2 regions of the Streptomyces sp. NPDC005533 genome follow, and region 1 is predicted to be linked to the other one. Evidence: predicted binding sites of a transcription regulator. Region 1 holds the regulator's gene; the other holds the start of a gene.
What was found. Region 1 encodes HspR, which represses chaperone genes until heat shock. Its sites were predicted from a motif close to TTGAGNNNNNNNNNCTCAA; they were not measured.

Region 1 (15,776 bases):
CCTGACCGCGGCCGAGCTCGCCGCGATCGCCGAGCTGGCGGTCGAGCGCGACCTGCTGGTCGTCACGGACGAGGTGTACGAGCACCTGGTCTTCGAGGGCGCCCACGTCCCCCTGGCGGGCCTCCCCGGCATGCGCGAGCGCACGGTCACCATCTCCTCGGCCGGGAAGACCTTCTCCTTCACGGGCTGGAAGGTCGGCTGGGTCACCGCGCCCCCGGAGCTGGTCACGGCGGTCCGCTCGGCCAAGCAGTTCCTCACCTACGTCTCCTCGGGCCCCTTCCAGTACGCCGTCGCCGAGGCCCTCGCCCTCCCCGACACGTACTACGACGCCTTCCGCGCCGACCTGGCCGTCAAGCGCGACATCCTCGCCGACGGCCTCGTGGCGGCCGGCTTCGAGGTGTTCCGCCCGCAGGGGACGTACTTCATCACCACCGACATCACCCCCCTCGGCGAGAAGGACGGCCTCGCCTTCTGCCGCGCCCTGCCCGAGCGCTGCGGCGTCGTCGCCATCCCGAACCAGGTCTTCTACGACGACAAGTCCGCCGGCGCCACCCAGGTCCGCTGGGCCTTCTGCAAGCGGACGACGGTTTTGCAGGAGGCGGTAGAACGCCTCGGGCGGCTGACTCGCTGAAGGGGCGACAGACGGAAGTGGGGGAACGGGACCTGCCTACAGCCGGGCCCCGTTCCCCACGGGTGAACTACTCGGTGTCCTTGGGATGACGAGTGGACGCGTAGACCAGAATGACGGTCGAAGTCTCCGGACTGACGAGGTAGCGGACCCTGCCACCGCTCGTGATCTCGTACTCCCACTGCTCCAGCTCGGAACCTTTCCACTCCTTGGTGGCGAGCCGTCCGCGAAGCCGGTGCTGACGATTCCAGTTCTCACGCGACGACGGGTCCGTGCGCAGCACCTCCAGGCAACGGTGAGCGCTTGAAAGCGCCACCCGGCACAGCTCCTCCCACCCCGTCACCGCATCGGTCGTCCCGAAGACGACGTTCCATCCACTCAGCGGCGGAACACTGACACGATCGCCCTTTTTCGGGCTCACCCGCCCGCCTCGACCGGCCCCAGGTCCTCCCCGTCGAGCGGACGCAGCGCTTCCTTGAGCTGCTCGGGATCGGCGTTGATCCGAGCCGTCGCCCTCCAGGAGACGAGCGCCCGGTGAACGGAATCTCTGGCACCCAGCTCTGCCGCGTCGGAAAGCGCTTCCAGGAGTTCAACCGTGAACGCGCGCATCTCTTCGTCGTCCAGGTGCCGCACCCACGGGAACACCTCCGGCAGCGCCAGCAGTAGCGATCGGGCTCCGTCGTCATGCTTCATGAGCGCCAGGAAGAGCCGAGAGGCCGTCGTCAGGTTCTCCTCCGTGCGCTCCGCGTGCGTCGCAGTCGTCAGCACCATGTCGGGCGCATCCCGATGCGTGACGCGCAGACAACCGAGGGCGGCCGCGCGCGCGGCTACGGCCTTCGGATTGCGGGACAGATCGGTGAACGAGACCGATTCGGGGTCCGCCCCTAGGTAAGCAAGGCTCATACCTCAGACTGTACTCAGATTACATTCTGAGTGCTAGTGGTGAGATCTATTCTCACAAGAAGTCACGTCACCATCGGACGCAGAAACCACTACTTCCCCTGGTCCGGGCAAGAAGGACGCGATCCAAGCGATCGTCACCGTTTTGGGACTCAGCGGCGTCCTCCTCACAGGGATCCAATACTGGGCCTTGGACCGTTACCTGGCACAGTTCGGCGTCACACCAGAAGAGGTCGGGCTGGATGCAGCAGTCCTTCTGACGCGGGTCGCCACGGCACTGGCATTCCTCGGATTTTTGATCCTCCCGATGCTGCTCTTCGGGCCCGGCGTTTTTGCCATGGGAGCGGCTGCAGGTTCGAACCGGCGGCGGGCTTCACGCTTCGTGTTGAAAGGTCAGGGAGCACCCAGGGCTCCGCACCTTGGCACTGTCGGCACTGGTGGGGTTGGGCTGGACAGCCATGGCCTTGGTCGAAGGCCCCACCGCTGTACTCGCGGAGGGCACTTGGATGGTTATCTGGGTCGGCGGGACGCTCGTCGCAGCGCCGGCACTGCACCTTGCCGGCAAGCATCGGACCCTGGGCCCGCTGCTGCGGCTCTGCCTCGTCGTCTTCTTCATGACAGCGCTCTGCCTGATCTCCTTGGGTGATGCGATGGAGAAACGCGGTAAGCAGACCGTCGTATCGGCTCAGCTGGGCGGCTTGGAGTACGTGCTTGGAGTCCGCCCCCAGTACGTCCGCGCCGATTTTGCCGAAGTGTCAGGGAGCACCGAACCCGCGGACGGCCCGATGCTCTACCTCGGCCAAGCCGGCGGGGTCCACGTCCTCTACGACTGCGCATCCTCGAAGGTGATCCGTAAGGCAGCCGCACAAGTACAGGTGACCAGCCAGGTCGGCCCAGGTCAGGAACGTCTCGCTCTCGAAGTGCAAGGTTCTTGTCGATGATGCCTGGGCGTGTCAAGCCGCCCGAAGGTGCTCCTACCTTGCCCTTCTGCAAGCGCGAGGACGTCCTGCGGGAGGCCGCCTCCCGGCTGCGCGGGCTCTGACGTCCGGCCCGGGGCCCCGCCGTCCGGGGCGGGCCGGCAGGGGTGCTTGCGGCCGGCCGAGGGCGGTGTGAAGCTGTCGCTCGCACGAGTGCCCGAAGCCCTCACCTCCCGGTGAGCGGACCTCACCGAGAGACGGAAGTCGGGATTGATGGCAACGGGCAGAGCGACCGTGTCCGCGTCGCCCCTGGAGATGCGCGCGGTCCGCGCCGTACGGTCGGCCGCGCCGCCCGCGGTGATAGCGCTCGGGGTGTTCGCCGCGATACGCGGGGCCGGGGTGCTGGTGCTCGCCCTCGGGTCCTGGTGGGCCGGGCGGAATCCGCTGCGGGTCCTCGGCCGGTCCTGGGACGGCGACTGGTACCTCCGGATCGCGGCCCACGGCTACGGCCGCACCCTGATGTGGCCCGACGCCGTCACGGGCACCGGGCCCGTCCAGAGCGACCAGGCGTTCTTCCCGCTCTACCCGGCGCTGATACGGGCCGTCTCCGGCGTCCTGCCCGGCGGGCCCGTCCCCGCCGCGCTCCTCGTCACCTGGACGGCCGCGGCCGTCGCCGCCGTCGGGATCTACCGGGTCGGGGAGCGGGTCGTCGGGCCGCGCGCCGGGCTGCTGCTCGTGGGGCTGTGGGCCGCCCTGCCGCACGCGGTGGTGCTCACCCTCGCCTACACCGAGGCGCTGCTGGCCGCCTTCGCCGCCTGGGCCCTGTACGCCCTGCTGCGGGGCCGCTGGTCGTGGGCCGCCGGCCTCGCCGTGCTCGCCGGGCTGACCCGGCCCACGGGGCTGGCCGTCGCGGCCGCCGTGTCGGCCACGGCCCTCCACGCCGTCCTCGTACGAAGATCCCGGGCACCCGGGGTGTGGGTGGCCGGGCTGGTGGCCCCGGCGGGCTGGGCGGCGTACGTCCTGGCCGTGGGGGTGAGGGTGCGCGACCCCTTCGGCGGCTACTTCGCCGTGCAGCGCAGCTGGGGCTCGCGCTTCGACTTCGGCGCCGGGGCGCTGCGCTCGGCGGAGCGGGTGCTGACCGGCGGGCACGTGCCCCTCGCCGGCACCGTGACGGTGGTGCTGCTGGCCGCGGCCGGGCTGCTCGCGGTGCTGCTGTTCCTGGACCGCGCCCCGCTCGCGCTCCTCGTGTACACCGCGGTCCTGCTGGTGATGGCCTTCGGCGGGGCCGGTTTCTTCGAGTCCAAGCCGCGCTTCCTGCTGCCGGCCTTCCCGCTGCTCCTGCCGGTGGCCGCCGTCATGGCGCGAGCCCGGCCCCGCACCGCGGTCGTGGTGACCGCGGTGGTGGCCGGGCTCGGTTACGGCTACGGGCTGTACCTGCTTCTGGTGGCCCGGGTGCCGCTGTAGTCAGTTGGCGCTGTCGGAGTCGCCTTCGCCGTTGTTCTCGCCGTCGGTGGAGTCGATGTCCTTCTCCAGACCGAGCTGCTCGACGAGCCACTTGTCGAACTCGATGGAGGCGCGGACCCAGCTGACCGTGGAGGACACGAAGTGCTCCAGGTTGACGCCGGTGCCGATCAGCATCTGCGCCTCACCGATCAGACGGACCGAGCCGTCGTCGTGCGTGTGGCTGTAGACCTTCGGCCACAGGGTGCGGCGGTTCCAGTCGTCGATCGACTCGAGAAGCTGGGGCTTCTCGTCGATCTTGTGCGGACGGTCGTAGAAGGTCCGCACCGAGAAAACCTGCTGCTCGTCCTCGCCGCGGAACATGAAGTACGTGCGGAACTCCTCCCACGGCGCCGCGAGGTCACCCTCGTCGTCGACGACGTACTTGAGCTCCATCTGCTCCAGCAGCTGCTTGACCAGATCCTGGTCGGGGACGACGGGGCCCGCCGGTCCTGTGGCCTGCGGATCGGGCTGCTGCCCTCCGAAGTTCGGAATCGAGGCCGGGTCGATGCTCACCGTGTTTTTCCCTTCGTGCGGATACATGCATCCTCCCCCATCCCGCCCACCCCGTGTCCAGCCCCGCAGCGCCGATCCGCTGCGGGCGGACACCGGGTCCGCCCGGCCGGCTCAGAGCGCCTTGCCGACCAGCAGGTCCTCGCCCGCCACGTCGACCCGTACGGTGTCGCCGTCGCGGACCTCGCCCGAGAGGATCTCCTTGGCCAGCCGGTCGCCGATGGCCGTCTGGATCAGGCGGCGCAGCGGCCGGGCGCCGTACGCCGGGTCGTTGCCCTTGTCCGCCAGCCAGGCCAGCGCCTCGGGCGTGACGTCCAGGGTGAGGCGCCGGTCGGCCAGGCGCTTGGCCAGGCGGCCGATCTGGAGCTCGGCGATGTGCGCGAGCTCGTCGCCGGACAGGGCGGAGAAGACCACCAGGTCGTCGAGGCGGTTCAGGAACTCCGGCTTGAAGGAGCTCCGGACCACGTCCAGGACCTGCTGCTTCTTCTGTTCCGCGGGGGTGGCCGGGTCCATCAGGAACTGGCTGCCCAGGTTCGAGGTCAGGATCAGGATGGTGTTGCGGAAGTCGACGGTCCGTCCCTGGCCGTCCGTGAGGCGGCCGTCGTCCAGGACCTGGAGCAGGATGTCGAAGACCTCGGGGTGGGCCTTCTCCACCTCGTCCAGGAGCACCACGCTGTACGGGCGGCGGCGGACGGCCTCCGTCAGCTGGCCGCCCTCCTCGTAGCCGACGTAGCCGGGCGGGGCGCCGACGAGGCGGGCCACGCTGTGCTTCTCGCCGTACTCCGACATGTCGATGCGGATCATGGCCCGCTCGTCGTCGAAGAGGAAGTCCGCGAGGGCCTTGGCCAGCTCCGTCTTGCCCACGCCCGTCGGGCCGAGGAAGAGGAAGGAGCCGGTGGGGCGGTCGGGGTCGGCGATGCCCGCGCGGGTGCGGCGCACGGCGTCCGAGACGGCCCGTACGGCCTCGGCCTGGCCGATCAGGCGGCGGCCGAGCTCGTCCTCCATGCGCAGGAGCTTCTGGGTCTCGCCCTCCAGCAGGCGGCCGGCCGGGATGCCCGTCCAGGCGCCCACCACGTCCGCGATGTCGTCCGGGCCGACCTCGTCCTTGACCATCGTCCCCTTGGACGCCTCGGCCTCGGCCTCGGTGGCCTCCGCCAGCTCGCGCTCCAGGGTCGGGATCTCCCCGTAGAGCAGCTTGGAGGCGGTGTCGAAGTCGCCGTCGCGCTGGGCGCGCTCGGCCTGGCCGCGCAGGTCGTCCAGACGCTCCTTGAGCTCGCCGACGCGGTTGAGGGACTGCTTCTCCTTCTCCCAGCGGGCGGTCAGGCCGCGCAGGTCCTCCTCCTTGTCGGCGAGGTCCTTGCGGATCTTCTCCAGGCGCTCCACCGAGGCCGGGTCGGACTCGTTCCTCAGCGCCAACTCCTCCATCCGCAGGCGGTCGACGGAGCGCTGGAGCTCGTCGATCTCCAGCGGCGAGGAGTCGATCTCCATGCGCAGCCGGGACGCGGCCTCGTCGACGAGGTCGATGGCCTTGTCGGGCAGGAAGCGGGAGGTGATGTACCGGTCGGAGAGGGTCGCGGCGGCCACCAGCGCGCTGTCGTTGATGACGACCTTGTGGTGGGCCTCGTAGCGGCCCTTGAGTCCGCGCAGGATGGCGATGGTGTCCTCGACGGACGGCTCGGCGACCAGCACCTGCTGGAAGCGGCGCTCCAGCGCCGGGTCCTTCTCGATGCGCTCGCGGTACTCGTCGAGGGTGGTCGCGCCGACCATGCGCAGTTCGCCGCGGGCCAGCATGGGCTTGAGCATGTTGCCGGCGTCCATGGCGGAGTCGCCGCCGGCGCCCGCGCCGACGACCGTGTGCAGTTCGTCGATGAAGGTGATGATCTGCCCGTCGCTGGACTTGATCTCGGCCAGCACGGTCTTCAGCCGCTCCTCGAACTCGCCGCGGTACTTGGCGCCCGCGACCATCGCGCCGAGGTCCAGGGAGACCAGGCGCTTGTTCTTCAGGGACTCGGGGACGTCGCCCTTGACGATGCGCTGGGCCAGGCCCTCGACGACGGCCGTCTTGCCGACGCCGGGCTCGCCGATGAGCACCGGGTTGTTCTTCGTGCGGCGCGAGAGCACCTGCACGACGCGGCGGATCTCGTGGTCACGGCCGATGACCGGGTCGAGCTTGCCCTCGCGCGCGGCCGCCGTGAAGTCGGTGCCGAACTTCTCCAGGGCCTTGTACTGACCCTCGGGGTCGGGGGTGGTCACCCGCCGTCCTCCTCGTGCGTTCTCGAAGGCGGCCAGCAGCTTCTTCGCGCTCGCGCCCTGGGTGGAAAGGACCTCGCCCGCCGCGCCGCCCTTGGCGGCGATGGCGATGAGCAGGTGTTCGGTGGAGAGGTACTCGTCGCCGAGCCGGCCGGCCTGGGCGTCGGCCTCGGCGAGTACGGCGAGCAGGTCGCGGGTGGGCTGCGGGGGCGCGACGGTGGAGCCGGTGACGCTGGGCAGGGCGGCCAGCAGCCGCTCCGCGCCGGCCCGTACCTCGGCCTGGTCGGCGTCGGCGGCGGCGAGCAGGTCGGTGACGTTCTCGTTGTCCTCGCCGGCGAGCAGGGCCAGCAGCAGGTGCGCGGGGGTCAGATCGGCATGACCGTCCTTGACGGCCCTGCTCGTGGCCGCGTTCAGGGCGTCCCGGCTCTTGTTGGTCAGCTCGGCGTCCACTGCGTCTTCTCCTCTCCGGAGGGATCAGAACTCAGGCATGAACTCTGACAGAGTCAACGTATGCAAAGTTGAGTCTATTGCACTCAAGGCAGCGCGGGACACCCCCGGCCCGTACCCTTCGGCGCATGTCCCATGACGTACTCAACCCGACGCCCGAGTACCTCGCCTTCTGGCGGGAGCGGCACGTCTGCACCCTGACCACCCCGCGTCCCGACGGCACTCCGCACGTGGTGCCGGTGGGCGTGACGTACGACCCGGAGGCCGGGCTGGCGCGGGTGATCAGCAACAAGCACAGCAAGAAGGTGCGCAACGTCCTCGCGGCGCAGGCGCCGGCGGGCGGCGGGGCCCGGGTCGCGGTCTGCCAGATGGAGGGGCGCCGCTGGGCCACCCTCGAAGGGCGCGCGGTGGTCCGTACGGACGAGGCGTCGGTCGCCGACGCCGTGGCGCGCTACGCGGTGCGGTACGGCCGCACGCCGTCGCCCAATCCCGACCGCGTGGTCATCGAGATCACCCTGGACCGGGCCATGGGGCGCGCGTGAGCCGTTGATCCTTCATCTTGTCCGGTTCAGGCACTGGACGCGGGCATCACAACGGCGCCATCGTGGTCAGGTCCACGATGGCGCCGTTGTGTGGGGGTAGCGCCTGAGCGATCTGCAACGACGGGGGAATCGCTTCAGGCACTGCGGGGGGTGGCGGTGGTGATATCGGGTTCGAAGAGCTGGTGGTCGCGCTGATCGAGATTGACGAAGACCATTCCGTAGCGCACCTCGCAGCGGACGGGCTGCGGCGCGCCCCGCGGGCGGCGCAGGCACCGGTAGGCACGTACGTCCTCGTCCTCCTCGCGCACGACGACGATCGGTTGGCCGAACAGGGTGACCATCAACGAGTCGCCGGGGTGGGGGATGGCCGTGGCGAGATCGATGAACTGCCAGCCCGAGCGGTAGGCGGACGCCATCTCGCGGCGGAAGCCGCGGTCGTCGGGGGTCACGCGGACACCGTCACAGGAGCCTCGGTCCAACCCGTATCCCCGCCGTTACCGCCCAGCTGTCCGCTGGTCCAGCCGGTGTCCGCGTACTTGCCCGCGGGCGCCGTGGTCCAGCCGGTGTCGAACTCCGTGCTCGTCAGGCTGGTGCCCTGACCGCCCCTAGCGCTCCCCGCGTCACTTTCGACGGCGCTGACTGCCCCAAAAACCGCAACGGCGGAGAAACCTATGGCAAGCACCGAGCGAAGCATTCTCTTGAACATGGTCGGCTTCGTCCTCACTTGATGGAATCCTCTCCCCCGCGTGTCAGACGATGGCTCATTCAGGCACGTCAATGCCACAGGGACGATGCATCATGTTCTTGCATGTTCAGGACCCTGGGGGGTGGAGATTTGACGCGAAACGAGACAATGGCGACACATCCCCACCCCGTCACGTCCATGTGCGCCGAGGGAACGCGGCTCTACGCGACTGCGCTGAGTACCGGCCGGATCGCCCGGGGCGAGATCCAGAACGCCCCCTGCCTGCTTGAATTCGCCCTTCTGCAGCCCGACCCGGATGACGCCAACCAGCTGCGCCCGGTTCCCCCGTCGGTCGCTTTGGCTCAACGGCTCCATCCGATTGAACGCGAGATCCAGGACCGCCGGCGCAGCGCTGTAGATCTCACCGACACTTTCGAGCCTTTCCTGGCCATCAGCGCGCAGAGCCCGGCCAACACCCACGCCATCACCGTGCTGGAGGGCTTCGAGCGGATCAACGCCGCCCTCAACCTCGCGACGGCCGAATGCCACACCGAAGTGCTGACGGTACAGCCGGGCGGGGCCCGCCCCTCCGAGGCCCTGACCCAGGCCCTGGAGCGCGACCAGCCGCTGATCGACCGCGGGGTCAGCATACGGACCCTCTACCAGCACACCGCCCGGCACAGCCAGGGCACGCTCGCCTACGTGGACCGCATCTCCACGGGCAAGGTGGAGATCCGCACGCTCGAAGAGCTGATAGAGCGGCTCATCATCTTCGACCGCACCGTCGCCTTCATCCCGGTGAGCGACGACCGCCGGGTCGCCCTGGAGCTGCGCCACCCGGGCCTCGTCGACTACCTCATCAAGGTGTTCGAGCAGCTGTGGCACCGTGCCGTGCCCCTGCAGGAGGAGGTGACCTACCGGAGCACCCCCGGCGGGATCACCGGCGTGCAGCGGACCATCGCCCAGCTCCTCATCGAGGGGCACGTCGACGAGGCCATCGCCCGCCGCCTCGGCATGAACGTGCGCACCTGCCGGGCCCACATCGCCAAGCTCGCCACGACCCTCGGCAGCGGCAGCCGCGCCCAGCTCGGCTACCTCATCGCGCAGTCGGGCATCCTGGGCCGGCCGTCGGCCCCTGACCGCGACTGCGACGAGGAGCTGGGCCAGGACCCCGACGAGGTCCGGGAAGGCCTCTAGAAAGCCGTCAGGCCCCGCCCTGGAGGGGCGGAGCCTGAAGGTGCGGAACGGAAGGGGGCCGGGTCAGTCCATCGGGCGCTTGGGGCTCGGCCGCCAGACGACCAGGGCACTGCCCGGCTGCGGGGGCTGGTACTTGACCAGGTCGCGCCGGTACGAGGCGTGCACCTGGGCCTCGCGGGCCTGCAGCGTGGCCGCCGCGCCGTCGACCGCCGCGGAGAGTTCGGCCACGCGCTGCTGGAGCGCGGCGACCTGGTTCTCCAGTTCGATGATCCGCTTGATGCCGGCCAGGTTGATGCCCTCGTCCTGGGACAGCGCCTGCACCGTGCGGAGCAGTTCGATGTCACGGGCCGAGTAGCGCCGGCCGCGGCCGGCCGTACGGTCCGGGGAGACCAGGCCGAGACGGTCGTACTGACGCAGCGTCTGCGGGTGCAGACCCGAGAGCTGGGCGGCCACCGAGATCACGTAGACCGGGGTCTCGTCGGTGAGCTGGTAGCCCCCGCCCAGGCGGGAGGACTGTCGTCGGCGGCCGTCCATGGTCATGCTCCCTTCGCGGACTCGAACAGCGCGGAGCGCGGGTCCTCGGACCCGGTCGCCTCGCGGTACATCTCCAGCGCCTCGCGGGCCTTGTCCGACAGCTCGGTCGGAACCGCGACCTCCACCGTCACCAGCAGGTCGCCCCGGGTGCCGTCCTTGCGGACCGCCCCCTTGCCGCGGGCCCGCATGGTCCGTCCGTTGGGGGTGCCCGGCGGCAGCTTCAGCGTCACCGAGGGGCCGTTCAAGGTCGGGACCTTGACGTCGGCGCCCAGCGCCGCCTCCGTGAACGTCACCGGCACGGTCACCGTCAGGTTGTCGTCCTTGCGGCCGAACACCGGGTGCGCGTCGACGTGCACGACCACGTAGAGGTCACCGGCGGGGCCGCCGCGCTCGCCCGGCGCGCCCTTGCCGCGCAGCCGGATCCGCTGGCCGTTGGAGACGCCCGCCGGGATCCGGACCTGCATGGTGCGCGAGGAACGGGCCCGGCCGCTGCCCTTGCAGACGTCGCAGGGGGTCTCCGCGATCAGGCCGCGGCCCTTGCAGTCCGCGCAGGGGTCGGTCAGCGAGAAACCGCCGCCGCTGCCCCGCGAGACCTGGCCGGTGCCGACGCAGGTCGGGCACACGCGGGGCGTGCCGTTCTTGTCGCCGGTGCCCGAACAGGCCTTGCAAGGCGCCTGCGAGGACATCCGGAGCGGGACCGTGGCCCCGTCCACCGCCTCCGTGAAGGAGAGGGTGACCTCCGACTCGATGTCCTGGCCGCGGCGCGGCTGGGTGCGGGTGCCCGCACCCGGGCCGGCGCCGCGGTTGAAGAGGCCGCCGAAGACGTCGCCCAGGCCACCGCCGAAACCGCCGGCCTGGCCGCCCGGCTGCTGACCGCCGAAGAGGTCGCCGAGGTCGAAGTTGAACGAACCGCCGCCCCCGCCCGGCCCGGGGCGGAAGCCACCGTTGCCGAACAGGGCGCGCGCCTCGTCGTACTCCTTGCGCTTCTTCGCGTCACCGAGGATGTCGTTCGCCTCGGAGATCTCCTTGAAGCGCTCCTCGGCCGAGGCGTCGCCCTTGTTGGCGTCCGGGTGGAACTCGCGGGCGAGCTTCCGGTACGCCTTCTTGATCTCGGCCTCGGTGGCGTCCTTCGGGACACCGAGGACCTTGTAGTAGTCCTTCTCGACGAAGTCCTTCGTGCTCATCCCCGGTGTCCCTCCTCTCGTGCCGCCACGTGTACTGCGTCAGCCCTTGTCGGCTGCATCCGCGTCCTCGCCGGACGGCTTGTCGCCCTCGGCGGACTCGGACTTGGGGGCCGCCCCCGGCTGGGGCTCGGCCACCGCGACCCGTGCGGGACGGATCGTACGCTCGCCGATCCGGTACCCCGGCTGCAGGATCGCCACGCAGGTCGTCTCGGTGACGTCCGGCGCGTACGAGTGCATCAGGGCCTCGTGGATCGTCGGGTCGAAGGGCTCGCCCTCCTTGCCGAACTGCTGCAGCCCCATCTTGGCGGCCACCGTCTCCAGCGACTCCGCCACCGACTTGAAGCCGCCGACCAGCTCGCCGTGCTCCCGCGCCCGGCCGATGTCGTCCAGGGTCGGGAGGAGCTCCGTCAGGAGGGACGCGACCGCGATCTCCTTGACGGTGATCCGGTCCCGCTCCACCCGGCGGCGGTAGTTCTGGTACTCCGCCTGCAGCCGCTGGAGGTCCGCGGTGCGCTCGGAGAGCGCCGTACGGGCCTGGTCCAGCTGCGCGAGCAGCGCGATGTCCTGTGCTGCGTCCCCGGCCGGGGCCGCCACCTCCTCCTTGGCGGAGTCGGCGGCCTGCGGCTCGTCGGGCGTGCCGTCGGCGGGGACTTCGGGCTTCTCGTCAAAACCCGGGGTCTCCTCCGACATCAGGCAGCGCCACCCTTCGGCTTCTCGTCGTCGACGATCTCGGCGTCGACGACGTCGTCGTCGGCCTTGGCCTGCTGGGCGCCCTCGGCGCCGGCGGCGCCCTGAGCGGCCTGGGCGTCGGCGTAGATGGCCTGGCCGAGCTTCTGGCTGACCGCGGCGAGCTTCTCGGTCGCGGTGCGGATCTCGGCCGTGTCCTCGCCCTTGAGGCTCTCCTTCAGCTCGGAGACGGCCGCCTCGACCTCGGTCTTGACGTCGGCCGGGACCTTGTCCTCGTTGTCCTTGACGAACTTCTCCGTCTGGTAGACGAGCTGCTCGCCCTGGTTGCGGGACTCGGCCGCCTCCTTGCGACGGAGGTCCTCGTCCGCGTACTGCTCCGCCTCCTGGCGCATGCGGTCGACCTCGTCCTTGCCGAGCGAAGAGCCGCCGGTGACGGTCATCTTCTGCTCCTTGCCCGTGCCGAGGTCCTTGGCCGTGACGTGCATGATGCCGTTCGCGTCGATGTCGAAGGAGACCTCGATCTGCGGGACGCCACGCGGGGCCGGCGGCAGGCCGGTCAGCTCGAACATGCCGAGCTTCTTGTTGTACGCCGCGATCTCGCGCTCGCCCTGGTAGACCTGGATCTGCACGGACGGCTGGTTGTCCTCGGCCGTCGTGAAGATCTCGGACCGCTTGGTCGGGATCGTGGTGTTGCGCTCGATGAGCTTGGTCATGATGCCGCCCTTGGTCTCGATGCCGAGGGACAGCGGGGTCACGTCGAGGAGCAGGACGTCCTTGACCTCACCCTTGAGCACACCGGCCTGGAGGGTGGCGCCGATGGCGACGACCTCGTCCGGGTTGACGCCCTTGTTGGCGTCCTGACCGCCGGTGAGCTCCTTGACGAGCTCGGCGACGGCCGGCATGCGGGTGGAGCCGCCGACCAGGACCACGTGGTCGATCTCGGACAGCTGGATGCCGGCGTCCTTGATGACGTTGTGGAACGGGGTCTTGCAGCGGTCGAGCAGGTCCGCGGTCAGCTGCTGGAACTGGGCGCGCGTGAGCTTCTCGTCCAGGTGCAGCGGGCCCTCGGCGGAAGCCGTGATGTAGGGCAGGTTGATCGTGGTCTCCGTGGAGGAGGACAGCTCGATCTTCGCCTTCTCGGCGGCCTCGCGCAGGCGCTGGAGCGCCATCTTGTCCTTGGAGAGGTCCACGCCGTGGCCGTTGGCGAACTGCTTCACCAGGTAGTCGACGACGCGCTGGTCCCAGTCGTCACCACCGAGGTGGTTGTCACCGTTGGTGGCCTTCACCTCGACGACGCCGTCGCCGATCTCCAGGAGCGACACGTCGAAGGTGCCGCCACCGAGGTCGAAGACGAGAATGGTCTGGTCGTCCTTGTCGAGGCCGTAGGCCAGGGCGGCGGCGGTCGGCTCGTTGACGATGCGCAGGACGTTCAGACCCGCGATCTCACCGGCCTCCTTCGTCGCCTGACGCTCGGAGTCGTTGAAGTAGGCCGGGACGGTGATGACCGCGTCCGTGACCTTCTCACCCAGGTACGCCTCGGCGTCGCGCTTCAGCTTCTGCAGGATGAAGGCGCTCATCTGCTGCGGGTTGAAGTCCTTGCCATCCAGGTTGATCTTCCAGTCAGTGCCCATGTGGCGCTTGACGGAGCGGATGGTCCGGTCCACGTTCGTGACCGCCTGGCGCTTGGCCACCTCGCCGACGAGGACCTCGCCGTTCTTGGCGAAGGCGACGACGGACGGCGTGGTCCTGGCGCCCTCGGCGTTGGTGATGACGGTGGGCTCGCCGCCTTCCAGAACGCTGACGACGGAGTTAGTGGTGCCCAGGTCGATGCCGACCGCACGTGCCATTTCGATTCCTCCAGCTGACTTGAGTGGAACAGACTCAACCATGCCGCATCGCTGCGCCGGCGTCAACAGACCTGAGTCGAGTCGACTCAACCTTTAGGCCCCGCTTACGCGCAACCACGCCCGGCCCCGCGGGCGTTCGAGGCGCGCGGGTCGGGGCGAAGCCCCGGGGCGGCGGGGAGCGGCCGAACGGGTCACCCGTGGCCGCGCGCCGCCGAACGGGTCACCGTGGCCGCGCGCCACCGCAAGACCGCCGGAGGCATGCGGCACCGTGCTGGCATGCCCCTGCTGTTGTCCCTCCCCGCCCTGCCGGGGCTCCGGCCGGCCCGTCCGCCGGCCAAACGGGTGGTGGACCTGCTGGGGGCGCTGCTCCTGCTCGCGGTGCTCGGCCTGCCGCTCACCGGCGCCACCGCACTGCTGTACGCGACCCACGGCCGCCGCCCCTTCGTGCGGGAGGCCGCGGTCGGCCTGGCCGGGAGGCCGTTCCGTACGTGGCGGCTGCGCACCCACGACACCGGCCGGCTCGGCGCCGCCCTGGACCGCTGCGCCCTCGACGCCCTCCCCCAGCTGCTCAACGTGCTCCGCGGCGAGATGTCGCTGGTCGGGCCGCGCCCGGAGACCCGTACGGACCGCCCCGACCGACTCCTCGTACGGCCCGGAATGACCGGATTGTGGCAGGTGAGCTCGCGCTCGGACCTCCCCTGGGAGGAGATGGCCCTGCTGGACCGGCATTATGTGGAGAACCACTGGCTCGGGATGGACCTCGCGATCCTTGCGCAGACCCCGCGGGCGGCCTGGAGACAAAGGCTCGCCTGAGCGACACAGATCACCGCACGCTCGGCTACATTGCGGCGTCGGGAATGGGTAACCTCAAGCCTTGACTTCATAAGTTACCGCTTAGTAAGTGCCGCCCGAGGAGCCCTCCCATGCAACTCGCCGCGATCATCGTGTCGCTGGTCCTGACCGTGGTCGGCGTCGCGCTGCTCGCCCGAGCCGTGGCGCAGATCTACCGTTTCGTGAAGATCGGTCAGCCCGTGCCGGCCGGCAGCCGCACGGACGACCCGAAGGCCCGATCCCTCACCCTCGTCCGGGAGTTCCTCGGCCACAGCCGGATGAACCGCTGGGGCATCGTCGGCTTCGCGCACTGGTTCGTCGCGATCGGCTTCCTGACGCTGCCGCCCACCCTCGCGCAGGCGTACGGCCAGCTCTTCCAGGCCGACTGGACGCTGCCGATCATCGGCGGCTTCCTGCCGTTCGAGATGTACATCGAGTTCATCGGCCTGATGACGGTCGTCGGCATCGTCATCCTGATGGCGATCCGGCTGCTCAGCCTGCCCTCGCGGGCCGGCCGCAAGTCCCGCTTCACCGGCTCGAAGGCCTGGCAGGCGTACTTCGTCGAGTACGTCATCCTCACCATCGGCCTCGCGATCCTGTGCCTGCGCGGTCTTGAGGGCGCGATCCACCACGTGGACTCGTACGAGCCGGCGTACTTCGTCTCGTACCCGCTGGTCCTGGCCTTCAAGGGGCTCTCGGCGAGCGCGCTGCAGAACGCCATCTACTTCACCGCGATGATCAAGATCGGCACCTCGCTGATCTGGATGATCGTCGTCTCGCTCAACACCAACATGGGTGTGGCCTGGCACCGCTTCCTCGGCTTCCCGAACATCTGGTTCAAGCGGAACGCGGACGGCGCGACCGCGCTCGGCGCCCTCCAGCCGATGACCAGCGGCGGCAAGGAGATCGACTTCGAGGACCCGGGCGAGGACGACGTCTTCGGCGTCTCGCAGGTCGAGCAGTTCTCCTGGAAGGGCATCCTCGACTTCTCCACGTGCACGGAGTGCGGTCGCTGCCAGTCGCAGTGCCCGGCCTGGAACACCGGCAAGCCGCTGTCCCCGAAGCTCCTGATCATGTCGCTGCGCGACCACGCGCACGCCAAGGCCCCGTACCT
Region 2 (15,776 bases), on a different contig from region 1:
CGTACGAGGAGTCCGTACGCGGCGGGCTCCAGCTCGGGGTGGAGCTCGCGGGCCATCTCGCCGGAGGAGGCGCGGGCGCGCCGGAGGAAGACGGACAGCTCCCGCTCCAGGGCAAGGAACTCCTGGTCTTCGCTCCCGTGCACGTCCCGCTCCTTCGATGGTGTGTGGCACCCCGGTGGGTGAGGGGCCAGTATTTCGCAGCGGGTGTGCCGACGGCCCGGGACCCCGCCGGAGCGGGGAGCCGGGCCGTGGGGCAGGCCTGCGGTGGGGCGTGGAGCGGGGCATCCGGTGGGCCGTGCGGCCCTTCGGTCACGCCGCGGCGGTGACCTCCACCTCCGCCTGGGCCAGGGCGAGCTCCAGCACCTGGCGCACGTCCGTCACCGGGTGCACCTCCAGCCCCTCCAGCACCTCCGCCGGGACGTCGTCCAGGTCGGCCTCGTTCCGCTTCGGGATGATCACGGTGGTCAGCCCGGCCCGGTGCGCGGCGAGCAGCTTCTGCTTGACCCCGCCGATCGGCAGGACCCGCCCGGTCAGCGAGACCTCGCCGGTCATGGCCACGTCGGTGCGCACCTGCCGTCCGGAGAGCAGCGAGGCGAGCGCGGTCGTCATCGTGATGCCGGCGCTCGGGCCGTCCTTGGGCACGGCGCCCGCCGGGAAGTGGATGTGCACGCCCCGGTCCTTCAGGTCGGCGACGGGGAGCTCCAGTTCCGCGCCGTGCGAGCGCAGGAAGCTCAGCGCGATCTGCGCCGACTCCTTCATGACGTCGCCGAGCTGGCCGGTGAGGGTCAGGCCGGCCGCGCCCGTCTCCGGGTCGGCCAGCGAGGCCTCGACGAACAGCACGTCGCCGCCCGCGCCGGTCACCGCGAGGCCGGTGGCCACGCCGGGGACCGCGGTGCGCCGCTCCGCCGGGTCCTGCGCGGACTCCGGTACGTGGTGCGGGCGTCCGATCAGGGCGCGCAGGTCGTCCGCCCCGACGCGCAGCGGCAGCTCCCGCTCCCCCAGTTCGTGCTGGGAGGCCACCTTGCGCAGCAGGCGGGCGAGGGAGCGCTCCAGGGTGCGGACGCCCGCCTCGCGGGTGTACTCCCCGGCGAGCTTGCGCAGGGCGTCCTCCTCCAGGACCACCTCGTCGGCGCCGAGGCCGGCGCGTTCCAGCTGGCGCGGCAGCAGGTGGTCGCGGGCGATGACGACCTTCTCGTCCTCGGTGTAGCCGTCGAGGCGGACGAGCTCCATCCGGTCGGCCAGCGCTTCCGGGATGGATTCCAGGACATTGGCGGTGGCCAGGAAGACGACGTCGCTCAGGTCGAGCTCGACCTCCAGGTAGTGGTCCCGGAAGGTGTGGTTCTGCGCCGGGTCCAGGACCTCCAGGAGGGCGGCCGCCGGGTCGCCCCGGAAGTCGGAGCCCACCTTGTCGATCTCGTCGAGGAGGACCACCGGGTTCATCGAACCGGCCTCCTTGATGGCCCGGACGATGCGGCCCGGCAGGGCGCCGACGTAGGTCCGGCGGTGGCCGCGGACCTCGGCCTCGTCCCGTACGCCGCCGAGGGCGACGCGCACGAACTTGCGGCCCATGGCGTGGGCCACGGACTCCCCCAGGGAGGTCTTGCCGACGCCGGGCGGGCCGACGAGCGCGAGCACGGCCCCGCCGCGGCGGCCTCCGATGACGCCCATGCCGCGCTCGGAACGCCGCTTGCGCACGGCGAGGTACTCGGTGATGCGGTCCTTCACGTCGCTCAGGCCGGCGTGTTCGGCGTCCAGCACCGCCCGGGCTCCCCGGATGTCGTACCGGTCCTCGGTGCGCTCGTTCCAGGGCAGTTCCAGCACGGTGTCCAGCCAGGTGCGGATCCAGGAGCCCTCGGGGCTCTGGTCGCTGGCCCGCTCCAGCTTCTCGACCTCCTTGAGGGCGGCCTCCCGTACCTTCTCGGGCAGGTCGGCGGCCTCGACGCGGGCCCGGTAGTCGTCGGACTCCTCGCCTTCCTTCTCGCCGTTCAGTTCGCGCAGCTCCTTGCGCACGGCCTCCAGCTGCCGCCGGAGCAGGAACTCCCGCTGCTGCTTGTCGACGCCGTCCTGGACGTCCTTGGCGATGGACTCGGCCACGTCCTGCTCGGCGAGGTGGTCGCGGAGCGCCTTGATCGCGAGCTTGAGGCGGGCGACGGGGTCGGCCGTCTCCAGCAGTTCGACCTTCTGCTCGACCGTCAGGAACGGCGAGTACCCGGAATTGTCCGCGAGCGCGGACACGCCCTCGATCTGCTGGACGCGGTCCACGACCTGCCAGGCGCCGCGCTTCTTGAGCCAGCTGGTGGCGAGCGCCTTGTACTCCTTGACGAGCTCGGCGACGGATCCCGGCAGCGGGTCCGGCACGTGCTCGTCGACGGTCTCGCCCTCGACCCAGAGCGCGGCCCCGGGCCCGGTGGTCCCGGCGCCGATACGGACCCGCCCGCGGCCGCGGATGAGCGCGCCGGGGTCTCCGTCGGACAGCCGTCCCACCTGCTCGACGGTCCCGAGCACACCGGTGGCCGCGTACTTCCCGTCGATCCTCGGTACGAGCAGCACCCGCGGCTTCCCGCTGCCCGCCGCGGCCTGGGCGGCCTCCACGGCACCGCGCACCTCGGCGTCGGACAGGTCCAGCGGCACGACCATTCCGGGCAGCACGACCTCGTCGTCGAGCGGCAGCACGGGCAGAGTGAGTGTGACGGACGTCGAAGCCATGATCTTCCTTCCGGCAGTGAAGTTGAGCTATGCCGACTCAATGCATGTGCGCCCCCCGTTGTTCCCCCACCTGCGTTCGCCGGGGGCGAACAGGGAGGGGTCGCCGGTGCCCGGCGGTAGGACAGGGCCTTCGAGGGCGGGGCGGACGGTCGGCGTGGCGGCGGAGGGTCCGGCCGAAACACGATCCTCCGTTTGGAGGTTTTTGTCCGGGACGTCTTTTGCCGGAGGCGCCGTTCCCGATAGCTGTGGCGTCATGGACTTCCTCGGGACCACCCTCCGCACAGCAGTCGCCTTCGCCGCCGCACTGGCCCTCGGCGGTCTGGCATCCGCGCCGGCCTCCGCCGGCACGACATCCGCCGCGGCCTCCTCCGAGGCGGGCGGGACGGCCTTCCTCCAGGGATGCGGCTGGAACGAGGGGAGGGGCGGCGAACGGGCCTCCTACGAGCACTGCGCCACCAACACCAACGTGTGGATCCAGGTCAAGCGGTGGCCCCGGTCCAACTACCACCGCTGCGTCGGCCCCGGCCGGACGAACCTGGACGCCGATGCCACCGGCGCCTGGTACGACAGCGGCTACCAGGGCGGCCTGTGCTCCCACCCGGGCGACACCGGGCCGTGACGGTGATGTCGGGGCCCTCGGCCGGGCCGGTGTGGCGGTGCGGCCGCCCGGCCGATGGTGCCGGTGCCCGACCCCGGGTGGGGTCAGCCTCCCCGCCCGGCCACCCCTAGGGCACGGCCGGGCCGGTCGTGACCGGGCGCAGGGGTGAAGGCACGCCCCACTCGCTCCAGGAGCCGTCGTACACGGCCGGGTCCTCGTACCCGGCGAGCTCGGCGGCGAGGGCCAGGACGCACGCGGTCACCCCCGAGCCGCAGCTGAAGTAGAGGCGTTCGCGCCCGCCCGCCACCTCCTCGAAGGCGGCACGGAGCTCCCCGGCCGGGCGCATCAGGCCGTCGGGGTCCTGGAGTTCGCCGAAGGGGAGGTTGACGGCGCCCGGCATGTGGCCGCCGCGCAGGCCCGGGCGGGGCTCGGGTTCGGTACCGGCGAAGCGGCCGCGGGTCCGGGCGTCGACGACGGCCGCGGCCGGGTCGGCCAGGGCCGCGGCGACGGTCGCGCTGTCGACCAGCAGGCCGGGGCGGGGCCGGGCGGTGAAGGAGCCGCGCGGGCCGTCGTACGCCGGGCCGGTGGCGTCGACGGGCAGGCCGGCGGCGGTCCAGGCGGGCAGTCCGCCGTCGAGGACGGCCACCCGGTCGAAGCCCATGGCGCGCAGCATCCACCAGGCGCGGGCGCTGGAGTAGATCCCGGCGCCGTCGTAGACGACGACGGTGTCCGAGTCGTCCACGCCGAGCTCCCGCACGGCCTCGGTGAACGCCCGGGCGCCGGGCATGGTGTGCGGGGCGGGCGCGTCGTGGTCGGACAGGGCCCCGTCGAGGTCGAAGGGACGAGCCCCCGGAATCCGACGCTCCGCCCCCCGGTGGGCGCCGACGGAAGCATCGAGGACCACGAGGCCGACGCTCCCCAGCCGCTCGCCCAGCCAGTGCGCCCCGACGAGCGCCCCGGGCAGCCGACCGGCCTCCGGCCCGGGCGGCGCTCCGGGCCCGGGCTCCGGGGACGCGGTGTTCTGGGGCGTGGGCATGCGGCACCTCCGGCTGTGCGACGCGGGTCGCCCCATCTTCCCCGCCCACCCGAGCCCCCTACCGGGCGGGTCGGCGCTGGCACCGCGCCGAACTCGCGCCGCCCGAACGCGAACAGGCTCGTCCACCGGCCCCCACGGTCCCATCGGCCCCGCGCACCCGCCGAACGGTCGGCGGACGGCCTCCTCCGGCCGGCGCAGCCGCGGCGCCGGGCAGCGCGCGCCCCGCAGGTCAGGGGCAGGTGCCCGGGTGGGCGTATACCGCGATCCGGGCTCCGTGGACGCCGGTCAGCGAGCACAGTTCGAAGCGGGCGGCCAGCACGGCCCGCTTGGCCGCCTCCCGCGGGTACGGGTCCAGCGGCTGCCCGGCCGGGTCCAGCAGGGCGATCACCCGCGGCGAGGCGAGCAGCGCCGCGCGGAGCCGGTCCGGGGACAGTTCGGTGCCCTGGAGGCTGTGCGAGGCCGCCGGGCTCCGGTCCAGGGCCACGTCGCGCAGCGAGGCGTAGACCTCGGGTGACGAGAGCAGCCACTCGCGCCGCCGGGCGGGCATGAACACCACCGCGTCCCCCGGCCGGGCCCGCTCCCGGACGGCGGCGGCCACCGCGAGGACGTCGTCCTTGCGGCTCTCCGGCGTACGCAGCCACACCGACCAGATACCGAAGGGCACGAGCAGCAGCCCGGCGAGCAGCCACGGCCACCACCCGCGGGCCGCCGCGAGCCGGGCCCCGGCCAGCAGGGCCGGTCCGGCCAGCGCGTAGAGCACGTACCGGTCGACGTACCAGGGGTGCACGAGGGAGATCACCATCAGCAGCCCGGGCGGCAGCAGGGTCAGGGGGAGCGCCACCCGTACGAGGTCCTTCGCGGCCCCCCGCGCGAGCAGCAGGGCCGCGCCGCCCACCACCCCGTACGCCGCCCAGTCCTGCCAGCTCGGCCGGCCGAGCCAGCCGAGCTGCTGCTCGGCCTGGCGCGCGCTCACCAGGGCCAGCGGGAGCAGCAGGGCCAGCACGGTCCCGGCGCTCCACCGCCAGCCGCGGGAACGCCACGCGGTGAAGGCGTGGGCGAGCAGGGCCAGCACGGCGAACTCGTGCAGCCAGCAGCCGAGCAGGAGCACCACCGTGTACGCGACCCACCGCTCGCGCAGCATCAGGTACGTCGCCCAGACCACGGCCGCCGCGACCAGGGCGTACGAGCGTCCCTCCTGGGCGTACATCTGCACGGGCGGCAGGACGGCGTACACGCAGCCGGCGATCAGCGCGGCCCGCTCCCCCGCGAGCCGGTGCGCGACGGCGGCCACTGCGGCGGCCGCGAGCGCGGTGGCGGCGACGGAGGGCAGCCGCAGCGCCCACAAGCCGCCGTCCCAGACCTGGAACACGCCGTGCATGAGCAGGTAGTACAGGCCGTGCACGGCGTCGACACCGTGCAGCAGCTCCCAGATCCCGCCGAGCGGCCGGTGGGCGACCTGCCAGGTGACGGACTCGTCGCGCCACATACCGGCGCCCCGCTCCAGGCCCCAGAGGCCGAGGATCACGGCGAGCAGCGGCGGCAGCAGCCGCCAGGGGGCGATCCGGCTGATGTCGGCCTCCGGTAGCTGTCGGAACGGGTGTGCGGACTCCATACTCGGGGTTGGACCGGAGTGACTGCGGAGGTGGGTGTGCGCGGCTTACGAGCGGTGACGGGCCTGGTGCTGGCTGCGGCCTTGCTGGCGGGGTGCGGACCGGCGGCGTCCGCGGGCGGCGACGACGCGCCCCCGAAGGCCTCCACGGAGTCGGCCCCGAGCCCGAGCTCGAGCCCAAGCGCCTCCGACTCGGATCCGGGCCCCACCGCGACCCCCACCACGAGCCGCGTCCCCGCCCCCGGCGAGACCCTGGTCCGCGTCACCCGCACCGGCGGCTTCGCCGGGCAGACCCACACCCTCGTCGTCAAGGGCGACGGCTCCTGGACCCGGCTGGACGCCAAGGCGAAGACGGAGAGCACCGGCACGCTGTCGGAGGCCGGGCTCGCCGCGCTGCGCACCGCCCTCCAGGAGGCGGACTTCGCCCACCTGCCCAGGATCGCCACGGGCGGCCCCACGATCTACGACGGGTACTCCTACACCTTCGTGCACGGCGGCTACGAGGTGGCCGGCGACCAGGGCTCCCTGCCGCCGGCCCTGACCAAGGTGCTGGAGGTCCTGCCCTCCTTCACGGCGGGTTAGGGTCGCGGCCTCCCGTCCCGATGTGCCGAACGACACCCTCGACCCGGTCTTCCCGCACGGGCACGGACCGGCCCTCCGAGGGGCCGCGGACGGCGGGGCACCTGACCGGCCCCGCCCGCCGGGTGCCCGTCCCGTGGGGGGTCCGACACCCGGTACATATCATTCCGCTTACGCCGCTCCAGCACATATGCCATGTCCGAACCCCACGTAGCCGCAGGCCGGTGCCTCCTCTACGCTGCACCCCATTCACGCGGGATCTTCAGGGGCGGACATGGAACAGACACACACCACACACAACGGCGCCGCGGCGACACCCGGCGCCCAGCGGCGTGTGCTCGTCGTCGAGGACGACCACACCATCGCCGAGGCCATCGCGGCCCGCCTGCGCGCGGAGGGCTTCCAGGTGCAGACGGCGGCGGACGGCCCCGCCGCCGTCGCCGCGGCCGAGAGCTGGCTGCCGGAGCTGCTGGTCCTGGACGTCATGCTGCCCGGCTTCGACGGGCTGGAGGTCTGCCGCCGGGTCCAGGCGCAGCGGCCGGTCCCGGTGCTGATGCTCACCGCGCGGGACGACGAGACCGACCTGCTGGTGGGGCTCGGGGTCGGCGCGGACGACTACATGACGAAGCCGTTCTCGATGCGCGAGCTGGCCGCCCGGGTCCACGTGCTGCTGCGGCGCGTGGAGCGGGCCACCATCGCCGCCCACACCCCGCGCGGGGCCACCCTGCGCCTGGGCGATCTGGAGATCGACCACGCGCAGCGCCGGGTCCGGGTCCAGACCGAGGACGTGCACCTGACGCCGACCGAGTTCGACCTGCTGGTCTGCCTGGCCGGGACCCCGCGTGCGGTGCTCTCGCGGGAGCAGCTGCTGGCCGAGGTGTGGGACTGGGCCGACGCGTCCGGGACCCGTACGGTCGACAGCCACATCAAGGCCCTGCGGCGCAAGATCGGCGCGGAGCGGATCCGTACGGTCCACGGCGTCGGGTACGCCCTGGAGACCCCGGCCCAGGCATGAGCGGCGCGCCGGGCGGACAGCGACAGCGGCCGAGGCAGCGGCTCTCCGGGGGCCTGCGGCCCTTCTCGCCGTTCTCGATCAAGACCAAGCTGGGCACGCTCGTGGTGGTCTCGGTCTTCATCACGACCGGCCTGCTGCTGGTGGCCCTGCGCACCGACACCGAGCTGCGCTTCATCACGGTCTTCTCGGTCATCGCCTCGATGCTGATCACGCAGTTCGTGGCGCACAGCCTGACGGCCCCGCTCGACGACATGACGACGGTGGCCCGGGCGATATCCCACGGCGACTACACCCGGCGGGTGCGCGGCGCCGGGCGCCGCGACGAGCTGGGCGACCTGGCCTCCACGATCAACCTGATGGCCGACGACCTGGAGGCCGTGGACCGGCACCGCAAGGAGCTGGTCGCCAACGTCTCGCACGAGCTGCGCACGCCGATCGCCGCGCTGCGGGCGGTGCTGGAGAACGTGGTGGACGGGGTCTCGGCCGCCGATCCCGAGACCATGCGCACGATGCTGAAGCAGACCGAGCGCCTCGGCGGGCTCGTGGAGACCCTGCTGGACCTGTCCCGGGTGGACAACGGCGTGGTCCCGCTGCGCGCCCGCCGCTTCGAGGTGTGGCCGTACCTGTCGGGGGTGCTGAAGGAGTCGCGGCTGGCGGCCGCCGGCCGGCCGGGGCTGCTCTCCGGTTCGGGCGGGCACGCCCGCAACGACGTGCACCTGCACCTGGACGTCTTCCCGTCCGAGCTGTGGGCGTACGCGGACAACGAGCGCCTGCACCAGGTCGTCGCGAACCTGATCGACAACGCGGTCAAGCACAGCCCCCCGCACGGCCGGGTCACGGTCCGCGCCCGGGCCGGCGACGCGCCCGGCGCCCTGGTGCTGGAGGTACGGGACGAGGGTCCCGGCATCCCGGAGGCGGAGCGCCACCGGGTCTTCGAGCGGTTCAACCGCGGCAGCGCCCGCGGGGGCGACGGCGGCACCGGACTGGGGCTGGCGATCGCCCGCTGGGCCGTGGAGCTGCACGGCGGGCGGATCGGGGTGGCCGAATCGTCACGCGGCTGCCGCATCCTCGTCACGCTTCCGGGCAGCTCGCAGGCGCCGTGTTGACGTAGGGTTCGAGTGGGAAGGACATGATCTCGGCCACACGTACCCGGGGTCCGTCAGGGGTGCGAAGCCATGGGGGCCGCAACCTCGGTGCCCCCTACCCGAACCACACTTGTTTCCCGCCATTCCAGGCGGTGAAACCCGCCGTTCGATGTGACCTGCGCGACGGATGTCCGGCCCGGTCTGCATCTCACCGCCCAGGAGGCGTAGCCTTTATTCCCGCTGTCCATACCTTGTGAAGCGGAAGAGGGCGGTTGCCGCCGTGTCGCCACAGTCCCCCAGTAATTCGAGCACCACGACCGAAGCAGGAGAGGGCGGGAAGAACCCCGCCTCAGGCTTCGGCGCGAATGAGTGGCTCGTCGACGAGATCTATCAGCAGTACCTCCAGGACCCGAATTCGGTCGACCGGGCCTGGTGGGACTTCTTCGCCGACTACAAGCCGGGGGGCGTCGCCGCTCCGGTGAAGTCCGACGGTGCGGAGAAGCCCACGACGACGACGGACGGCGCCTCCGCACAGGCCGCCACCCCCGTCGCGCAGGCCCCGCGGGTCGCCGACGCCGCCACGGGGGCGGCGAGCGCCGCGCCCGCGAAGGCCGCCCCGGCTCCCGCGCCCACGCCTGTGTCAGCTCCTGCCCCTGCTCCTGCCACCCCCTCTGGTGCCCCTGCTGTGACTGTCACCTCCCAGGCCCCGGCCGCCGCACCGGCCGCGCCCGCCCCCTCCGCCGTAGCCCCTCAGAAGGCCGCGCCCGCCACCGAGGCCCCCGCGGGCCCCGAGCTGGTGACGCTCCGCGGCCCGGCGGCTGCCGTAGCCAAGAACATGAACGCCTCCCTCGACGTGCCGACGGCCACCTCCGTCCGCGCCGTCCCGGTGAAGCTGCTGTTCGACAACCGCATCGTCATCAACAACCACCTCAAGCGCGCCCGGGGCGGGAAGATCTCCTTCACGCACCTGATCGGCTACGCGATGGTGCAGGCGATCAAGGCCATGCCGGCCATGAACCACTCCTTCGCGGAGAAGGACGGCAAGCCGACCCTGGTCAAGCCGGAGCACATCAACTTCGGCCTCGCGATCGACCTGGTGAAGCCGAACGGCGACCGCCAGCTCGTCGTCGCCGGCATCAAGAAGGCCGAGACCCTCAGCTTCTTCGAGTTCTGGCAGGCCTACGAGGACATCGTCCGCCGCGCCCGCGTCGGCAAGCTGACGATGGACGACTTCACCGGTGTGACGGTCTCCCTGACCAACCCCGGCGGCCTGGGCACCGTGCACTCCGTGCCCCGCCTGATGCCCGGACAGTCGGTCATCATGGGCGTCGGCTCCATGGACTACCCCGCCGAGTTCCAGGGCACCTCGCAGGACACCCTGAACAAGCTGGGCATCTCCAAGGTCATGACCCTGACCTCGACCTACGACCACCGGGTCATCCAGGGCGCAGCCTCCGGCGAGTTCCTGCGCATCGTCGCGAACCTGCTGCTCGGCGAGGACGGCTTCTACGACGCCGTCTTCGAGTCGCTGCGCATCCCGTACGAGCCCGTCCGCTGGAACCGGGACATCGACGCCTCGCACGACGACGACGTCACGAAGGCCGCCCGCGTCTTCGAGCTGATCCACTCCTACCGGGTCCGCGGCCACGTCATGGCCGACACCGACCCGCTGGAGTACAAGCAGCGCAAGCACCCCGACCTCGACATCACCGAGCACGGCCTCACCCTGTGGGACCTGGAGCGCGAGTTCGCGGTCGGCGGCTTCTCCGGCAAGTCGATGATGAAGCTGCGCGACATCCTCGGCGTGCTGCGCGACTCGTACTGCCGCACCACCGGCGTCGAGTTCATGCACATCCAGGACCCGAAGCAGCGCCGCTGGATCCAGGACCGCATCGAGCGCCCCCACACCAAGCCGGAGCGCGAGGAGCAGCTGCGCATCCTGCGCCGCCTGAACGCCGCCGAGGCCTTCGAGACCTTCCTGCAGACGAAGTACGTCGGCCAGAAGCGCTTCTCCCTGGAGGGCGGCGAGTCCGTCATCCCGCTGCTCGACGCCGTCATCGACTCGGCCGCCGAGGCCCGCCTCGAAGAGGTCGTCATCGGCATGGCCCACCGCGGCCGCCTGAACGTCCTGGCGAACATCGTCGGCAAGTCGTACGCGCAGATCTTCCGCGAGTTCGAGGGCAACCTCGACCCGAAGTCCATGCACGGCTCCGGCGACGTCAAGTACCACCTGGGCGCCGAGGGCACCTTCACCGGCCTGGACGGCGAGCAGATCAAGGTCTCGCTCGTGGCGAACCCCTCCCACCTGGAGGCGGTCGACCCGGTCCTGGAGGGTGTCGCCCGCGCCAAGCAGGACGTCATCAACAAGGGCGGCACCGACTTCACGGTCCTCCCGCTCGCGCTCCACGGCGACGCGGCCTTCGCGGGCCAGGGCGTCGTCGCCGAGACGCTGAACATGTCGCAGCTGCGCGGCTACCGCACCGGCGGCACCGTGCACGTGGTCATCAACAACCAGGTCGGCTTCACCGCCGCCCCGGAGTCCTCGCGTTCGTCCATGTACGCGACCGACGTGGCCCGCATGATCGAGGCGCCGATCTTCCACGTGAACGGCGACGACCCGGAGGCCGTCGTCCGCGTCGCGCGGCTGGCGTTCGAGTTCCGCCAGGCGTTCAACAAGGACGTGGTCATCGACCTCATCTGCTACCGCCGTCGCGGCCACAACGAGTCCGACAACCCGGCCTTCACCCAGCCGCTGATGTACGACCTGATCGACAAGAAGCGCTCGGTGCGCAAGCTGTACACCGAGTCCCTCATCGGTCGCGGCGACATCACCCTGGAAGAGGCCGAGCAGGCGCTCCAGGACTTCCAGGGCCAGCTGGAGAAGGTCTTCGCGGAGGTCCGCGAGGCGTCCACGGCCCCGGCCGCCGGCGCCCCGGTGACGCCCGCGCAGACCGCGCAGGAGTTCCCGGTCGCGGTGAACACCGCGATCTCGCAGGACGTCGTCAAGCGGATCGCCGAGTCCCAGGTCAACATCCCCGATCACGTCACCGTGCACCCGCGTCTGCTGCCGCAGCTGCAGCGCCGTGCCGCGATGATCGACGAGGGCACCATCGACTGGGGCATGGGCGAGACCCTCGCCTTCGGTTCGCTGCTGATGGAGGGCACCCCGGTCCGGCTGTCCGGCCAGGACTCCCGCCGCGGCACGTTCGGCCAGCGCCACGCGGTCCTCATCGACCGGGAGACCGGCGAGGACTACACGCCGCTGCAGTACCTGTCGGACGACCAGGCCCGCTACAACGTCTACGACTCGCTGCTCTCCGAGTACGCGGCCATGGGCTTCGAGTACGGCTACTCGCTGGCCCGCCCGGACGCGCTGGTCCTCTGGGAGGCCCAGTTCGGTGACTTCGTCAACGGCGCGCAGACCGTCGTCGACGAGTTCATCTCCTCGGCCGAGCAGAAGTGGGGCCAGACCTCCGGCGTCACCCTGCTCCTCCCGCACGGCTACGAGGGCCAGGGCCCGGACCACTCGTCCGCCCGCCCGGAGCGCTTCCTCCAGATGTGCGCGCAGGACAACATGACGGTGGCCATGCCCACCCTGCCGTCGAACTACTTCCACCTGCTGCGCTGGCAGGTCCACAACCCGCACCACAAGCCGCTCATCGTCTTCACCCCGAAGTCGATGCTGCGTCTGAAGGCGGCGGCGTCGAAGGCGGAGGAGTTCACGAGCGGTTCGTTCCGTCCGGTCATCGGCGACAGCACGGTGGACCCGAACGCGGTCCGCAAGGTCGTCTTCTGCGCGGGCAAGGTCTACTACGACCTGGAGGCCGAGCGGGAGAAGCGCGGCGTCACGGACACCGCGATCATCCGCATCGAGCGGCTGTACCCGCTGGCGGGCGACGAGATCCAGGCGGAGATCGCCAAGTTCCCGAACGCGGCGAAGTACATCTGGGCCCAGGAGGAGCCGGCGAACCAGGGTGCGTGGCCGTTCATCGCGCTGAACCTGATCGACCACCTCGACCTGGCGGTCGGCGCGGACGTCCCGGCCGGCGAGCGCCTGCGGCGCATCTCCCGCCCGCACGGCTCGTCCCCCGCGGTCGGCTCCGCGAAGCGCCACCAGGCGGAGCAGCAGCTCCTGCTGAACGAGGTCTTCGAGGCGTAGTCGCCGCGCGGCCCAGCAGTGGAAGGCCCGGTCCCCTCACGGGGGCCGGGCCTTCCGGCGTACCGGGTGCGGCTCCCGGCCGTCCCGTCACGTCACGTCCTTCCGGGACGTGACGTGACGGGTGCCGTGGCGCGTACTGGAGGCAGATCCGGCGGCGGTCCGCGTCGTCGGCCCCACACCTTCGAGGAGCCACCATGTCGCACGTCGTCCCCGCCCCGACCGCTGCCCGGCCCGGGCGGCGGATCGCCCGCCTCGTGCTGCCCGTCGCCTCGGCCGCCGTCATCTGCGGAGCCGTCGCGCTGCCGTCGTCGGCGGCGACCACCCAGCCGCCGCAGTCGGCGGCCGGCGTGCGCTCCGACGTCTTCCCGAACCCCCACCAGGAGCCCGACGGCGGCGCCTACGGGCCGTACACCTGCCTGCCCGGCTACGTCTGGCGTGACAGCTTCGACGGGGACTCCCTCTGCGTCCTGCCGGAGATCCGCGACCGGACCCACGCGCAGAACCCCCACCGCCAGCCCGGCGGCGGCGCCTACGGGCCGTCCACCTGCATGCCCGGCTACGTATGGCGGGAGATGTGGGACGGCGACGTCAAGTGCGTCACGCCGGAGGAACGCGCCAGGTTCAAGGACCAGGTGTTCGACAACGGCCCCAACCTCATCCCGGTGCCGGACTAGGTCGTCTCTTTCGGATCTTGCCGGGCGGCGCGGGCGAGGGAAGATCCGGAAGAGACGGCCTGGTGGGCCCCGGAGGCGTTACCGGACCCGCTACGGCTGCGGCTCGAAGTCCCAGTACGGCCTCGTCTGTTGCTTGGCCGAGACCGTGTGGACGTGTTGCGCGCCGAGGGTGCGGGTCAGGCCCTTGATGCCCGCGTCCTCGTGCTTCGCGGCCTCCGCGTCCTGGCGGACCGCGCGGAGGTCGGCGGCCAGCGCGATCTGCGCGCTCAGCGTCATCGGGTGGTCCGGGCCCAGTACCTGTTCCGCGGTGCGCAGGGTGTCCCGGCTCAGGTCCAGGGCGTCCTCCAGCCGGCCGGTGATGTTGCGGTGGCCGGTGGCGTTCAGGGCGCAGCCCAGGGTCCACGGGTGGCGGTCGCCGAGCGCGCCCCGCATGCCGACCAGGGCCTGCTCGGCCAGGGAGAGGGCCTCCGCGCGCTCGCCCTGGGCGCGGAGCACCAGCCCGAGGTTGCCGACCGTGCCGATGCTGTACGGGTGGGCGAGGCCGAGCTGCGTCTGGTAGCCGCGGACCACGTCCTCGGAGATCCGGCGGGCCTCGCCGACGTCCCCGTACTCCCTGAGGTAGGTGGCGTAGTCGGAGGCGACCATCAGGGTCCAGGGGTAGTCGACCCCGAAGACCCGGGTCGCCCGCTCCCACACGGTCCGCAGCCGCAGCCCCGCGCCGGGGATGTCCCCGGACCGGCGCAGGCACATGCCCAGGTTGTGTTCGGCGCGCAGGGTCTGCGGGTGGCCCAGCCCCAGCACCTGCGTGTTCAGCTTGACCCCCTGTTCCTGCCGGGTCTGCGCCTCCCGGTAGCGGCCCATCAGCCGCAGGCCCATGGCGCAGGCGATGCCGGAGGCGAGGGTGGAGATGTGCAGGGGCTTCAGGACCCGCTCGCGGCGGCGCAGGGTGTCCAGGTCGAGGTCGTAGGCGTCCTGGTAGCGGCCGAGCAGCCGGTAGGTGGCGGCCAGGTTGTTCTGGGCGTCCAGGGTGACGGAGTCGTCCTCGCCGAGCAGCTCCCGGTAGGTGCTCAGGCAGTGCTCGAAGATCTCCCGGGCGGGTTCGAACTTCGCGATGCACAGCAGTACGCCGCCGTACGCGCTGGTGGCGCGCAGGCTTTCCAGGTCCCGGTCGCCGCGCTCCGCGGTGAGCCGGCCGGCCACGGCCTTGGTGAGGGTCTCGGCGCGCCGGAACAGGCCGAGGTTGCGCAGGGCGTTGCCGTACTGGTAGCTGAGCTCGCGCACCTTGGGGTGGTCCTCGCCGAGCACGGCCCGCCAGATCAGGTCGGTCTCCTCGCAGAGCCGCAGGCAGGTGCGGTACTCCCCGGCGAGGATCAGGTAGCGCAGGCAGCGCAGCAGGAAGTTCTGGATGCGCGGGTTGCCGCTGGTGAGGACCCCTGAGGTGGCCAGGTGCGGGACGAGTTCGGCGTAGCGGGGCCACAGCCGGGAGTCGGAGGGGCCGCCGGGGTCGGCGGCGGCGAGGACCTGCCGGACGGCGCGGGCGAGCGGTTCGGCCTCCTCCTCGGAGAGGTCCTCGCGAACGATGCCGTGGACCATGCGGTGCAGTTGTACGGTCTCCAGCCCGCCGCCGCCCTCTTCCAGGGGCAGGTCGGAGTACTCCAGCCGGACGACGGAGAACTGGACGAGCTTGTTGAGGGCGGCGTTCCAGCGGATCTGGTCGTTGATCAGGCCGGCGAGCTGTTCGGGGACGTCGTCGGCGGGGAATTCGCGCAGCAGCCGCAGCGGTACCGGTCCGGGGGCGAAGAAGACGAACAGGCGCAGCAGGGCGAGGGCGTCGGGGAAGTTCTCCCGGACGTTGTTGAGGAGTATGGCGAGGGCGGTGGGGAAGGGCAGCGGGTAGTCGTCGGAGACGGTCACGGCTTCGTGGGAGTCCATCCGGCGCTGGAGCAGGGCGAGGTAGTCGCCGACCGCGAGCGGGGAGTCGGCGAGCCAGCCGGCGGTCTGGTCGAGGGCGAGCGGGTAGTCCTCCAGGGCCTCGGCGAGCTGGTCGGCCTCGTCGGCGGTGAGGCGCAGGGCACGGCGGCGGATGAAGGTGATCGACTCGGGGCGGGCGTAGAGCGGGACCTCGACGAGGCTGGTGTGCCGGGTCGCCCATTCGCGGTTGCGGGAGGTGATGATCACGTCGCCGGCGCCGGAGGGCAGCAGGTCGATGAGGTCGTCGGGGTTGTCGCAGCCGTCGAAGACCATCAGCCAGCGCCCGTACGGGGATCCGCGCCGCAGCGCTTCGAGGACGGCCCGGATCTGCTCGCCGTAGCTGC

Region 2: the regulator HspR is predicted to act here: its motif matches at 2,729-2,747, upstream of lon (endopeptidase La).

Annotation. Positions count from the first base shown of each region.
Region 1 is NZ_JBIAJH010000003.1:83,433-99,208, reverse strand. It holds gene ACFYP3_RS04075 (pyridoxal phosphate-dependent aminotransferase) at 1-631, shown strand, start outside; gene ACFYP3_RS04070 (hypothetical protein) at 699-1,049, opposite strand; gene ACFYP3_RS04065 (prevent-host-death family protein) at 1,046-1,531, opposite strand; gene ACFYP3_RS04060 (hypothetical protein) at 2,035-2,469, shown strand; gene ACFYP3_RS04055 (hypothetical protein) at 2,719-3,909, shown strand; gene ACFYP3_RS04050 (YbjN domain-containing protein) at 3,910-4,461, opposite strand; gene clpB (ATP-dependent chaperone ClpB) at 4,573-7,158, opposite strand; gene ACFYP3_RS04040 (pyridoxamine 5'-phosphate oxidase family protein) at 7,284-7,697, shown strand; gene ACFYP3_RS04035 ((2Fe-2S)-binding protein) at 7,832-8,113, opposite strand; gene ACFYP3_RS04030 (helix-turn-helix transcriptional regulator) at 8,506-9,579, shown strand; gene ACFYP3_RS04025 (heat shock protein transcriptional repressor HspR) at 9,643-10,113, opposite strand; gene dnaJ (molecular chaperone DnaJ) at 10,116-11,297, opposite strand; gene grpE (nucleotide exchange factor GrpE) at 11,337-11,987, opposite strand; gene dnaK (molecular chaperone DnaK) at 11,987-13,831, opposite strand; gene ACFYP3_RS04005 (sugar transferase) at 14,108-14,644, shown strand; gene ACFYP3_RS04000 ((Fe-S)-binding protein) at 14,755-15,776, shown strand, end outside.
Region 2 is NZ_JBIAJH010000006.1:232,980-248,755, reverse strand. It holds gene ACFYP3_RS08840 (MarR family winged helix-turn-helix transcriptional regulator) at 1-143, opposite strand, end outside; gene lon (endopeptidase La) at 310-2,706, opposite strand; gene ACFYP3_RS08830 (DUF6355 family natural product biosynthesis protein) at 2,960-3,325, shown strand; gene ACFYP3_RS08825 (sulfurtransferase) at 3,432-4,340, opposite strand; gene ACFYP3_RS08820 (hypothetical protein) at 4,570-5,952, opposite strand; gene ACFYP3_RS08815 (hypothetical protein) at 5,989-6,531, shown strand; gene ACFYP3_RS08810 (response regulator transcription factor) at 6,803-7,543, shown strand; gene ACFYP3_RS08805 (ATP-binding protein) at 7,540-8,649, shown strand; gene ACFYP3_RS08800 (multifunctional oxoglutarate decarboxylase/oxoglutarate dehydrogenase thiamine pyrophosphate-binding subunit/dihydrolipoyllysine-residue succinyltransferase subunit) at 8,909-12,787, shown strand; gene ACFYP3_RS08795 (hypothetical protein) at 12,982-13,461, shown strand; gene fxsT (FxSxx-COOH system tetratricopeptide repeat protein) at 13,552-15,776, opposite strand, start outside.